Regions from separate parts of the Lysinibacillus sp. NPDC094177 genome, predicted to be linked through region 2. Evidence: riboswitches for the same ligand, from Rfam matches in the RefSeq annotation. Region 2 holds a riboswitch; the other holds the start of a gene.
The links. A riboswitch is a leader RNA that binds a small molecule or an ion and turns the genes downstream of it on or off. The one in region 2 is predicted to bind S-adenosylmethionine.
Positions count from the first base shown of each region.

Region 1 (5,389 bases), on a different contig from region 2:
GAGCATGACTGTATCTACAGTTAAAACAATAGCCTCAAAACCAGCAGCCTCGGCTCGAGAGGCCATACTATATGCAATTTCTTCATTTGTTGACCAATATAATTGAAACCATTTAGTAGCAGTAGGAGCTGTTTGTGCTACATCCTCAAGTGCATAGCTTGAAACTGTACTTTGAATATAAGGGATTTTTAACTGATATGCTGCACGTGCAACGGCAAGCTCTCCCTCGTCATGTGCCATTCTGTTCATGCCAACAGGAGCAAATAAGAAAGGCGTTGGATGTACTTTTCCGAACAGCTCAATCGATGTATCAATACTTGAAACGTCATGTAAAAAACGTGGAATAATAGAGTATTTTTCAAAGGCTGCGCGGTTATTTTGTAATGTTTGCTCACCCCCAGCACCTGAACGGATGTAGCCAAACGGACCAGCTTCCAATTTTTCTGCAACAGCCTTTTCTAAATCTGTAAAGCAAATAGGGAAGGGGGCTTGTGCATTAATATTCTTTAACAGTAGATCGCCATCTGTTGTCTTTGTCATCGTAATCCTCCTACTAATCTTTCTTTAGTTTCGCAGCAAAGCGGTTACCTATTGATTGAATACTCTGAACTAGGATGATTAAGATAAACACTGTCGCATACATCACATCGACCTCATAACGTAAATGACCGTAGCGATATGCAAGATCACCTAAACCACCAGCACCAACCATTCCTGCCATTGCAGTTGCTCCTATAAGACCGATTGTGGCAATCGTTAAACCTAAAATGATGGATGGGCGAGCCTCACGTAGTAATACATTCCAAATAATATGATGACGTTTAATACCCATTGCTGTATAAGCTTCCACAACACCTGGATCAACTTCTAAAAGTGCCGTTTCCATAAGTCGTGCAATATAAGGCGCTGTATAAACAACAAGCGGCACAATAACACCTTTTACACCGATAGTTGTGCCAACGAGTAGCTTAGTGAACGGTAAAATGAAAAATAGTAAAATAATGAACGGTACAGAGCGAATAATATTAATAAATAAATTGAAAAATTGATATAGAAATTTATTTTCAAATGATTGTCCCTGGCGAGTTAAAACGATTAAAAGCCCTAAAGGGATCCCTATTAAAATAGAAAAGAATAATGAAATCCCGACCATTTGGAAGGTTTCAATAATAGATTTCCCAATAACATCTGACCAATCTGCAAAGAAGCTTTGAATGCTATTCATTTAATTCGCCTCCTAACTCCTCAACACCTACCCCGTTTTCTGTAAAATACTTAAGTGCTTTTTCTACGATATGTGCCTCACCGTGTAGATGGACTACAATATTACCGACAATGCCGTTTTTTAATTCAATGATATTGGCTGCTAAAATATTTGGTTGTACATCATAAACTTTGCTCACTTCTGCAAGTAATGGTTTCCCTGTACTTTCTCCAAGGAATGTTAAACGAATCACACTTCCGGAAAGATTTAATTGCTCGATAAGAGAAGGAGACAAATTGCGTTGAGAAATAGTGTTTAAAAACTTTCGTGTCGTTGGGTGCTGAGGCTTCGAAAATAGTTCTATAGCAGAGCCATATTCTACGACCGCTCCTGATTCAAGAACGGAAACATCATCGCAAATTTTTTGAATAACATTCATTTCATGTGTAATAAGTAAAATAGTGATACCTAGCTCACTATTAATTTTCAACAGAAGTTCAAGAATAGCGTCAGTTGTTTCAGGATCTAGTGCACTTGTCGCTTCATCACTTAGTAAAATCTCAGGCTCTTGGGCAAGGGCACGTGCAATAGCCACACGTTGCTTTTGACCACCTGAAAGCTGGTTAGGGTAGCTATCTAATTTCTCTGTTAGGCCAACAATTTCTGCATATTTTGCAACGCGGTTTTTCACTTCAGAGTCGTTATAGCCGAGAAGCTTTAAAGGTACCGAGATATTGTTGTAAACGGTCGCTGTTTTTAAGAGATTAAAATGTTGGAAGATCATCCCTATTTTTTGACGTGTTTTGCGAAGGTCGTGTAGAGAAAGGGCATTAATATCCACATTATCGATCAAAACTTTTCCTGTTGTTGGACGCTCTAATAAATTGACACAGCGAATGAGGGTACTTTTTCCTGCACCACTGTAGCCAATAACCCCATGAATATCACCTTTTTTGACATGCAAGTTAATACCATCTACTGCTTTGACGATACCTTTTTTAGTTTTAAATTCTTTTGTTATATTTTCTAATTGAATCATACTGAATATCTCCTTTCTAAGTCCTTCTATAAAGCAAGAATCTGCTAGCTTTCCTGTAGGAGTCTCGCAGATTCTTGATTATATGAAGGAACCTTAATCGTTACTTACCAGCTTGGAATAATAGAACCTTTGAATTCCTCTTCAATAAATTTGCGTACTTCATCAGATTGATAAGCTTCAACAAATTTTTTAATTGTTGGGTCATCCTTGTTTTCAGCACGTACCGCAATGTAGTTTACATATGGAGAGTTAGTAGATTCTAAAAAAATGGAGTCTTTTTTAGGATTAATGCCAGCATCAAGAGCGAAGTTCGTGTTTATAGCTGCTACATCTACTTCACTAAGTTGTTTTGGAATTTGTGCAGCCTCTAATTCAATGAATTTCAAATTCTTTTTGTTTTCTTCCACATCACGAATAGATGCTGTTAAATCTGCTCCGCCTTTTAATTTAATAATGCCTGCCTCTTGAAGGACAAATAGTGCACGTGCTCCATTTGTTGGATCATTTGGCAATCCGAATGTTGCACCATCAGGAATTTCATCGAATGATTTATATTTCTTAGAGTATATGCCCATAGGAGTCAAAATTGTTTTTCCTACTGGCACTAAATCTGTATTGTGATCTTTGTTAAATGTATCGAGGAATGGCTTGTGTTGATAGCTGTTTGCATCAAGATCACCCTCGGCTAATGATGTATTTGGTAAAACATAATCAGAGAAAGTTTTTAGTTCTACCTCTAAGCCATTTTCTTTGGCAACTTTTGCAGCAACCTCTGCAATTTGTTCGTGTGGACCAGAAGTTACACCCACTACAATTTTATTTTCATTAATAGCCTTACTTTTACTATCTTCTTTAGTACCACAGCCTACTAACGCTGCTACCAATGTGAGACTCGCTAAACCTAATAAAAATTTGTTTTTCTTTTTCATGAAACATACCTCCAAAGTTGTTTTATCGGTTTGTATAAAAAAACAATTTCGCCTTGGCGTAATTGTAGCTGACGCTTTGCTTTCGCTACAGATAAACAATGCCGTCCGGATTTTGAATTGTGCTAGCACAATTCATTCCTTTCAAAATCCGTGACATCCGCCGGAGGCTTTTATCTTCATGTAAATGAAGATAAAAAAAACTCTCTTAAAAAAATTAAGAGAGGCTCATGAAAAAACGTCCTCTCTTATCTTTCAAACGACTATCGTTTGCAGGATTTAGCACCTTCCTTAAAAAAGGAGGTTGCCGAGCTTCATAGGGCCAGTCCCTCAGCTACTCTTGATAAGAGATTTATAATATTTTTTTGTAAATCCGATAGAACTAATATAAATTATAGGATATAGTTAGTCAATTGAATTTTTTAAATTTTTTATTTTATTATAATATTTTAGTTGCGAAAGAGGCATGGGAATGTCTGTTAAAGTAAGGCGGGAATATTGTTATCACTGCCGATGTCGTTTTAGCAGAAGTACAAGGGATTTATCATATTCGACAGTTTGCTGAAGAAACAGGTCACTATTTTATCCGCTAGAAGAGGGGCTGAAGCAACCAAGAAAGATTGTGAAATGAAAAAACTGTCCCCTGTAGCAAGTGTGAGCTAATAGGACAGTTTTTCGATAGGTTCTTGCTCAGGAAGGGGGATTGAAACGCTCATGAGCTAAATAAGTTTAATTTTTCAATTCTGCTGATTGCTTCACGTATGCGGTCTTCGCTAACAAGTAAGCCAACCCGCACATAGCCTTCACCATATTGACCGAAGCCGTTACCTGCAGCTACTGCGATATCAGCTTTGTCGAGCAATAAATCAGCAAATTGTTCACTCGTAAAACCTAATGGGACAGGGAGCCATGCAAAGAAAGAGCCTCTAGGTGCTGTTACTTGCCAACCAATTCGCTGAGCTTCTTCGATAAGGACGTTTCGTCGACGCTCATAAGTCGCTCTTAGCTTATCAGCGCAACATTGAGAAGCAGTAAGTGCAACTGCCGCAGCTTGTTGCACTGCAGGAAATTGACTACAAAATAGATGATCTTGAATAAGGTTAATGGCTGCAACAATATCAGGGTTACCAACTGCAAAACCAATGCGCCAGCCTGCCATATTATACGTTTTGGATAATGTATACATTTCGATACCGACATCTTTTGCACCGTCAGCTTGCAGGAAGCTAATAGGTCTATTGCCGTCAAATCCAATCGCCCCGTAGGCAAAATCATGTGATACGATAATATTGTGCTCTTTTGCAAAGCGTACTGTTTCTTCGAAAAATTCAAGTGTTGCAGTACCACCGGTTGGATTATTCGGGTAATTCAAGTAAAGAAGCTTTGCCTTTTCTTTTACTTCATTGGATAAAGCATTATAATCAGGCAGGAAATTATTCTCTGCAAAAAGTGGCATGACTTCAAAATTAACATCACCTAATACGACACCAGATAAGTAATCTGGATATCCAGGATCAGGTAGTAACATTGTATCTCCAGGGTTTAAAACCGCCAACGGTAGCTCAACAAGACCAATTTTCGTACCACCGAGAATAGCTACTTCTGTTTCAGGATCAATGTTAACATTGTATTCACGTTTGTAGAAGTCTGCTGCTGCTTGGCGTAATTCTGCTATGCCACGAAATGGAGAGTATTTATGATTTTGAGGATTTTCTGCTGCCCCCTGTAATGCTTTAATAATGTGTGGAGGAGTGGGTTGGTCAGGATTACCTTGACCGAGATTAATAACATCACGCCCTTCAGCTAGAGCAGCGTTTACTTTTTGCACAAGTGCTGCAAAAAATTGAGTTGGGAGTTGCTGTAGTTTTTTTGAGAATTCCATGCATGTCCACCTTTTTCAGAATATAATAATTATTAAAGATATGATGCACATAATATTACTTTTTTTAGTAATTGTCTAGAGCATTTTCAAAAACTATAGGTAACTATAAGCGACCAAATACGTATATGGGGGTGGGAAAAATGAACAAAGTCTCATATTTTATCGTCAATGCTTTTACTACAGAACTTTACATGGGAAATCCCGCAGCAGTATGTTTACTTGATTCAGTAATACCTGAGTCGACGATGCAGAAAATTGCTCAGGAGATTCCTGTACCAACAACAGCTTTTGTACAAAAGAAGGATAATGATTTTTTTCTTAGATGGTTTACACCAGCA
Region 1 covers NZ_JBNNTW010000011.1:20,420-25,808, forward strand. The annotation lists gene ACQKNC_RS16900 (alpha-hydroxy acid oxidase) at 1-540, opposite strand, end outside; gene ACQKNC_RS16905 (methionine ABC transporter permease) at 554-1,225, opposite strand; gene ACQKNC_RS16910 (methionine ABC transporter ATP-binding protein) at 1,218-2,243, opposite strand; gene ACQKNC_RS16915 (MetQ/NlpA family ABC transporter substrate-binding protein) at 2,348-3,172, opposite strand; SAM riboswitch class I at 3,415-3,519, opposite strand; gene ACQKNC_RS16920 (pyridoxal phosphate-dependent aminotransferase) at 3,882-5,051, opposite strand; gene ACQKNC_RS16925 (PhzF family phenazine biosynthesis protein) at 5,192-5,389, shown strand, end outside.
Region 1: another riboswitch for S-adenosylmethionine. It lies ahead of ACQKNC_RS16915 (MetQ/NlpA family ABC transporter substrate-binding protein); the one in region 2 lies ahead of ACQKNC_RS21500 (methionine ABC transporter ATP-binding protein).

Region 2 (5,389 bases):
CCTGAGGCCAACACGATGTTGGTCACGAAGGCGTTGTCACAGGACGTGACGTACTTAGCCTTCGTTCCTTTAGCGGAGGAAGCGGCTCATCGAACGCCCCTAGGAAAGCGCCCAGCCGGAACGGAAATCAACCCCACGCTTTGGCATGATGAGTTTCATTTTGGTTCGTAACGGTTATGATGGTATACTACAGAAAATGAGGGAGACACTGAAAATGTAGTGTCCTAATAATGATAGTAGAGGAGCCTATAAATGACGATTCAATTTATTCATTATCCAAAATGTACTACTTGCAAAAAAGCTCAGAAGTGGCTAAATGACAATGGGGTATCATACGAAGAGGTACACATTGTCGAACAACCGCCTACAAAGGACGAATTATCAAACCTATGGCAAGCTAGTGGACAACCTTTAAAGAAATTTTTTAATACTTCTGGTATGAAATATCGAGAGCTTGGCTTGAAGGATAAACTTGCTGAAATGACTGAAGAAGAGCAACTTGAACTGCTTGCTTCAGATGGTATGCTGATTAAACGTCCAATTGTAACCGATGGAAAAAAAGTTACTTTAGGGTTTAGAGAATCAGATTTTGAGCAAGCTTGGAAATAACCCTATTTATCCTTGTTTTTATAGAAGAAGTATGGCACACTGAAAATGAATATATTACATATTTATGGAGGGGTTAATGCATGAGCACACCTAAAGACTTACGTTACTCTGAAGAGCACGAATGGGTAAAAGTAGAAGATGGTAAAGTACGTATTGGTATTTCTCATTTCGCACAAGCTGAACTTGGAGATATCGTTTTCGTTGAACTTCCACAAGTTGGCGACGAAATCAAAACTGATGATCCATTCGGTAGCGTTGAATCTGTAAAAACAGTTTCTGAATTATACGCACCAATCTCAGGTACAGTAGTTGAAGTAAATGCAGATTTAGAAGATAGCCCAGAATTCGTTAATGAATCACCATATGAAAAAGCATGGATGATCGTTGTAGAGCCTGCTGATGCATCAGAAGTTGAAAAGCTTATGACAGCTGAGCAATACGAAGAAATGATTGCAGAATAAGACAAGCCTGAATTAGAAAAACGTCGGAAACTACCGACGTTTTTTATTATCTTCATTCATCCCGCTACTATAACAGTGAGAAGAATGCAAGTATATTCCTTTATCAATAGGTGTCTAACTGTATCAACGATAAAGTTTATTGATATAATGAATTATAAGGGATATGTCTAAATGGGGGTGGCGTGATGGTCGAGGGAAAATGCTTAATTGTCGAAGGCCGATCGGATAAGCTTCAAATTGAACCTATTTTAAATGAAGATGTTAAAATACTTTGTACGAATGGTACAATTGGTGTGCATCAATTAGAAGAGCTACTTGATCCATACGAGGGTTGTGAGCTTTATACGTTTTTTGATGCAGATACATCGGGTGATAAACTACGAGCATTAATGGACAGACATTATCCAGAGGCTGAGCATTTACGTACGATGCCAACATATAAGGAAGTTGAGACAACTCCGAAGAAGGTGTTAGCAGCGATATTGCTTCGTGCACACTTCTCAATCCATAATGAATATATTTTGTAAGGTTGCGTGAAAAATGATGGAAGAATGGTCAAAAGAGCAGTGGGACGCGGTTGTCCAGTCAGGTGAAAAGGCTGCCTTTTATTTATATACGCCAATGTGTGGAACGTGTGCAGTTGCATCGAAAATGATGACGGTTATTGAGCAATTGCTACCACAGCTACAAGTCGGCAAAGCGAATATTAATTTTATAGAGCAAATAGCTTATGCTCATAAAATCGAAAGTGTACCATGTTTACTCGTATGTGAAGGCGGAGAAGTGACAGAAAAGGTTTATGCCTTTCAATCCGTACCATATTTATACGAATTGTTAAAAAACTAATTGACTGAATATTAATCGCGTGGTAAAGTAACAAATATATTAAAAAACAATAAATATATCGAACTCTTATAAAGAGCGGCGGAGGGAAGTGCCCTATGAAGCCCGGCAACCATCACAATGTGAAAAGGTGCCAAATCACCCAAAGATTTATCTTTGAAAGATGAGAGAACGGTTTAGCGTATAATTTACGTGACCCCTTCTACTTGTCTATAAGTGAAGGGGTTTTTTATATAAGAAAAGGAGAATTCGCTATGATCAATCTTCAAAATATTACGAAGAAATACAAAACTACGAATGGCGAATTAACTGCAGTTAAAGACGTCAACCTTTCTATTAATAAAGGTGAAATTTTTGGCATTATCGGTTATAGTGGCGCTGGTAAAAGTACAATGATTCGCTTGTTAAACGGTTTAGAAAAGCCTACATCTGGTACAGTGACAGTTAACAATCAAGAATTTTCATCCATAAAGGGGCAAAAGCTCAGAGATGCTAGACAAAAGGTCAGTATGATTTTCCAACATTTCAATTTACTTTGGTCTAGAACCGTTGCGGAAAACATCGCTTTCCCACTAGAGATAGCAGGTGTTCCAAAGGCACAACGTGAAGCACGTGTGAAAGAATTGATAACACTTGTTGGTCTAGATGGACGCGCTAAGGCGTATCCATCACAACTATCCGGGGGGCAAAAGCAACGTGTAGGTATCGCTCGTGCGCTTGCTAATAACCCAGAGGTATTGTTATGTGATGAGGCAACATCTGCACTCGATCCGGAGACAACAGATGCTATCCTTGATCTTCTTGTCGATATTAACGAACGATTAGGTCTAACGATTGTGTTAATCACACATGAAATGCACGTTATTCGCAAAATTTGTCATCGTGTAGCGGTTATGGAAGCTGGAGAAATTGTAGAACGTGGTGAAGTATTACAAGTATTCCAAACTCCGCAAGCGGCCATTACGAAAAAATTCGTTTCTCAAATTACAGATACGAAGGAAACACAGGAAACCGTGGCACAAATTAAAGCAAATTATCCTAATGGACAACTTGTTAAGCTAATCTTTGTAGGAGAAAAAACAGAGCAGCCTGTCATTTCACATCTTGTGAAACAGTTTGATGTAGAAGTAAGTATTGTACATGGTAATATTTCGCAAACGAAAAATGGCGCGTACGGTACACTTATTGTGCAAATTGATGGGTCAGAGGCCAATGTTGCTGCTGCACTTAGCTACTTAAATACAGTCGAAGTACAAACGGAGGTGATTGCAAATGCTAACTAGTCTTTTTCCGAATGTCGACTGGGAAAAAATGTGGGACGCTACGTATGAAACATTGTACATGACAACAATTTCTACGGTTATCACATTTATACTTGGATTAGTGATTGGAATCTTATTGTTTTTATCAAGTCCTAACCAACTATGGGCCAATAAAATTGTGAACTTTTTAACCGGCTCAATCGTTAACATTTTCCGTTCGATTCCATTTATCGTTTTGATTATCTTATTAATTCCATTTACGAAATTTTTACTTGGCACAATTCGTGGCGCAGATGCGGCTTTACCAGCACTAATTATTGGCGCTGCACCATTCTATGCACGAATGGTATTAATTGCTTTACGTGAAATTGATAAAGGTGTTATTGAAGCAGCTCGTTCAATGGGTGCCAAAACGTCAACGATTATTTGGAAAGTATTAATTCCAGAATCGTTACCAGCGCTTATTTCTGGTATTACTGTAACGGCTGTAGCACTTGTTGGCTATACTGCGATGGCAGGTATTATCGGTGCAGGTGGTCTAGGAAACTTAGCATTCTTAGATGGTTTCCAACGTAATCGCACAGATGTAACTTTAATGTCGACTATATTAATCTTAATAGTTGTATTTGTTATTCAATGGATTGGCGACATGATTACGATCAAAACAGATAAACGCTAATGAGGCGCTAATAAAAATTGTAGTGACAAAAAGAGTATTCCGTTACGAACATCTAAGAGGTTATCTCGGTTTTATACCGCTAACATATTTAAATAGGAAAAAAGGGAGAGTAATAAAATGAAGAAGTTATTAGCAGGATTATTTTTATCAGTATTAGTACTAGCTTTAGCCGCTTGTGGTGCTGGTAAAAAAGAAGATACAAGCTCAGGCTCATCATCTAATGATAGTAAAGAAAAAGTAACGTTAACAGTAGGTGCTTCGAATACACCTCATGCGGTTATTCTGGAAAAAGCAAAACCAATTTTAGCTAAAGAAGGTATCGATCTTAAAATTGAAAAATATCAAGATTATGTATTACCAAACCAAGATTTAGAATCTGGCGATCTTGATGCAAACTACTTCCAACACATCCCTTATTTAGAGAAAGAAATTAAAGAAAAGGGTTATGATTTTGTAAACGCTGGTGGTATTCATATTGAACCAATCGGTATCTACTCTAAAAAATATAAATCTCTTGAGGATTTACCAGAGGGTGCAACAATTTTACTTTCTAACTCTGTTGCAGATCACGGGCGTATGCTTTCATTATTAGAAGCTAAGGGCTTAATTAAACTTAAGGATGGAGTAGATAAAACATCTGCTGAACTTAAAGATGTTGAAGAAAATCCTAAAAACTTCAAATTCGATGCAAATACAGCGCCTGAAATGCTTGTACAAATGTATGAAAATAATGAAGGTGATGCAGTTCTTATCAATTCTAACTACGCAATCGACAACGGACTAAATCCATTGAAAGATGCAATTTCTCTAGAAGATAAAGAATCTCCTTATGTAAACATTATCGCTGTACGTGCTGGTGATGAAACAAAACCAGAAATTAAAAAATTAGTAGAAGTATTAAAATCTAAAGAAATCCAAGACTTCATTCTTGAAGAATGGAAAGGCTCAGTTGTACCAGTTAAATAAATCAATTATGCTTCGGCATAATTGATTCCGGAATTGGCTTTGTGCTTAGGCCTGCAGATGTTTTTTGCGCGAAAGCGAAGCGGCAGCAGCACTGATGCAGGTCAGTTAGCCGTTATCGCATGGATGCGATGATTTTAGGCTAACATCCTTTGTGAACTCCTTTCCGATTTATCAAAAAGGGTATGTAAGTTATAAAGCTTACATACCTTTTCATCTTGTCACCAATAGAAAAAATACTAAATAATTTGTATCTTGATTTTCATTTCGAGTTGGTGCTTTCCGCGGGCTGGCTTTAATCTCCTCGTCACTACGTTCCTGCGGAGCTTTCAGCGCAAGCTCATCCCGCAGGAGTCGCCACTCTCCGTGAAAAATCAACAGTTCCTCATCACAGGATGAATCGACAAGCTGAAGCGAAATAGTGTCTTTCTGCAGTCTGAAAGGGTATGTAAGTTATAAAGCTTACATACCTTTTTTTCTTGCCTAAAAAGAAGTCTTTTATCAGAAAAAAGTTACTTTTTTAACAAAGAGCGTATTCTGTTGTAGTTTATAACAGTAGTATAATATATTTT
Region 2 covers NZ_JBNNTW010000022.1:25,477-30,865, forward strand. The annotation lists gene ACQKNC_RS21480 (arsenate reductase family protein) at 253-609, shown strand; gene gcvH (glycine cleavage system protein GcvH) at 690-1,070, shown strand; gene ACQKNC_RS21490 (toprim domain-containing protein) at 1,256-1,597, shown strand; gene ACQKNC_RS21495 (thioredoxin family protein) at 1,614-1,916, shown strand; SAM riboswitch class I at 1,980-2,083, shown strand; gene ACQKNC_RS21500 (methionine ABC transporter ATP-binding protein) at 2,168-3,196, shown strand; gene ACQKNC_RS21505 (methionine ABC transporter permease) at 3,186-3,854, shown strand; gene ACQKNC_RS21510 (MetQ/NlpA family ABC transporter substrate-binding protein) at 3,972-4,820, shown strand.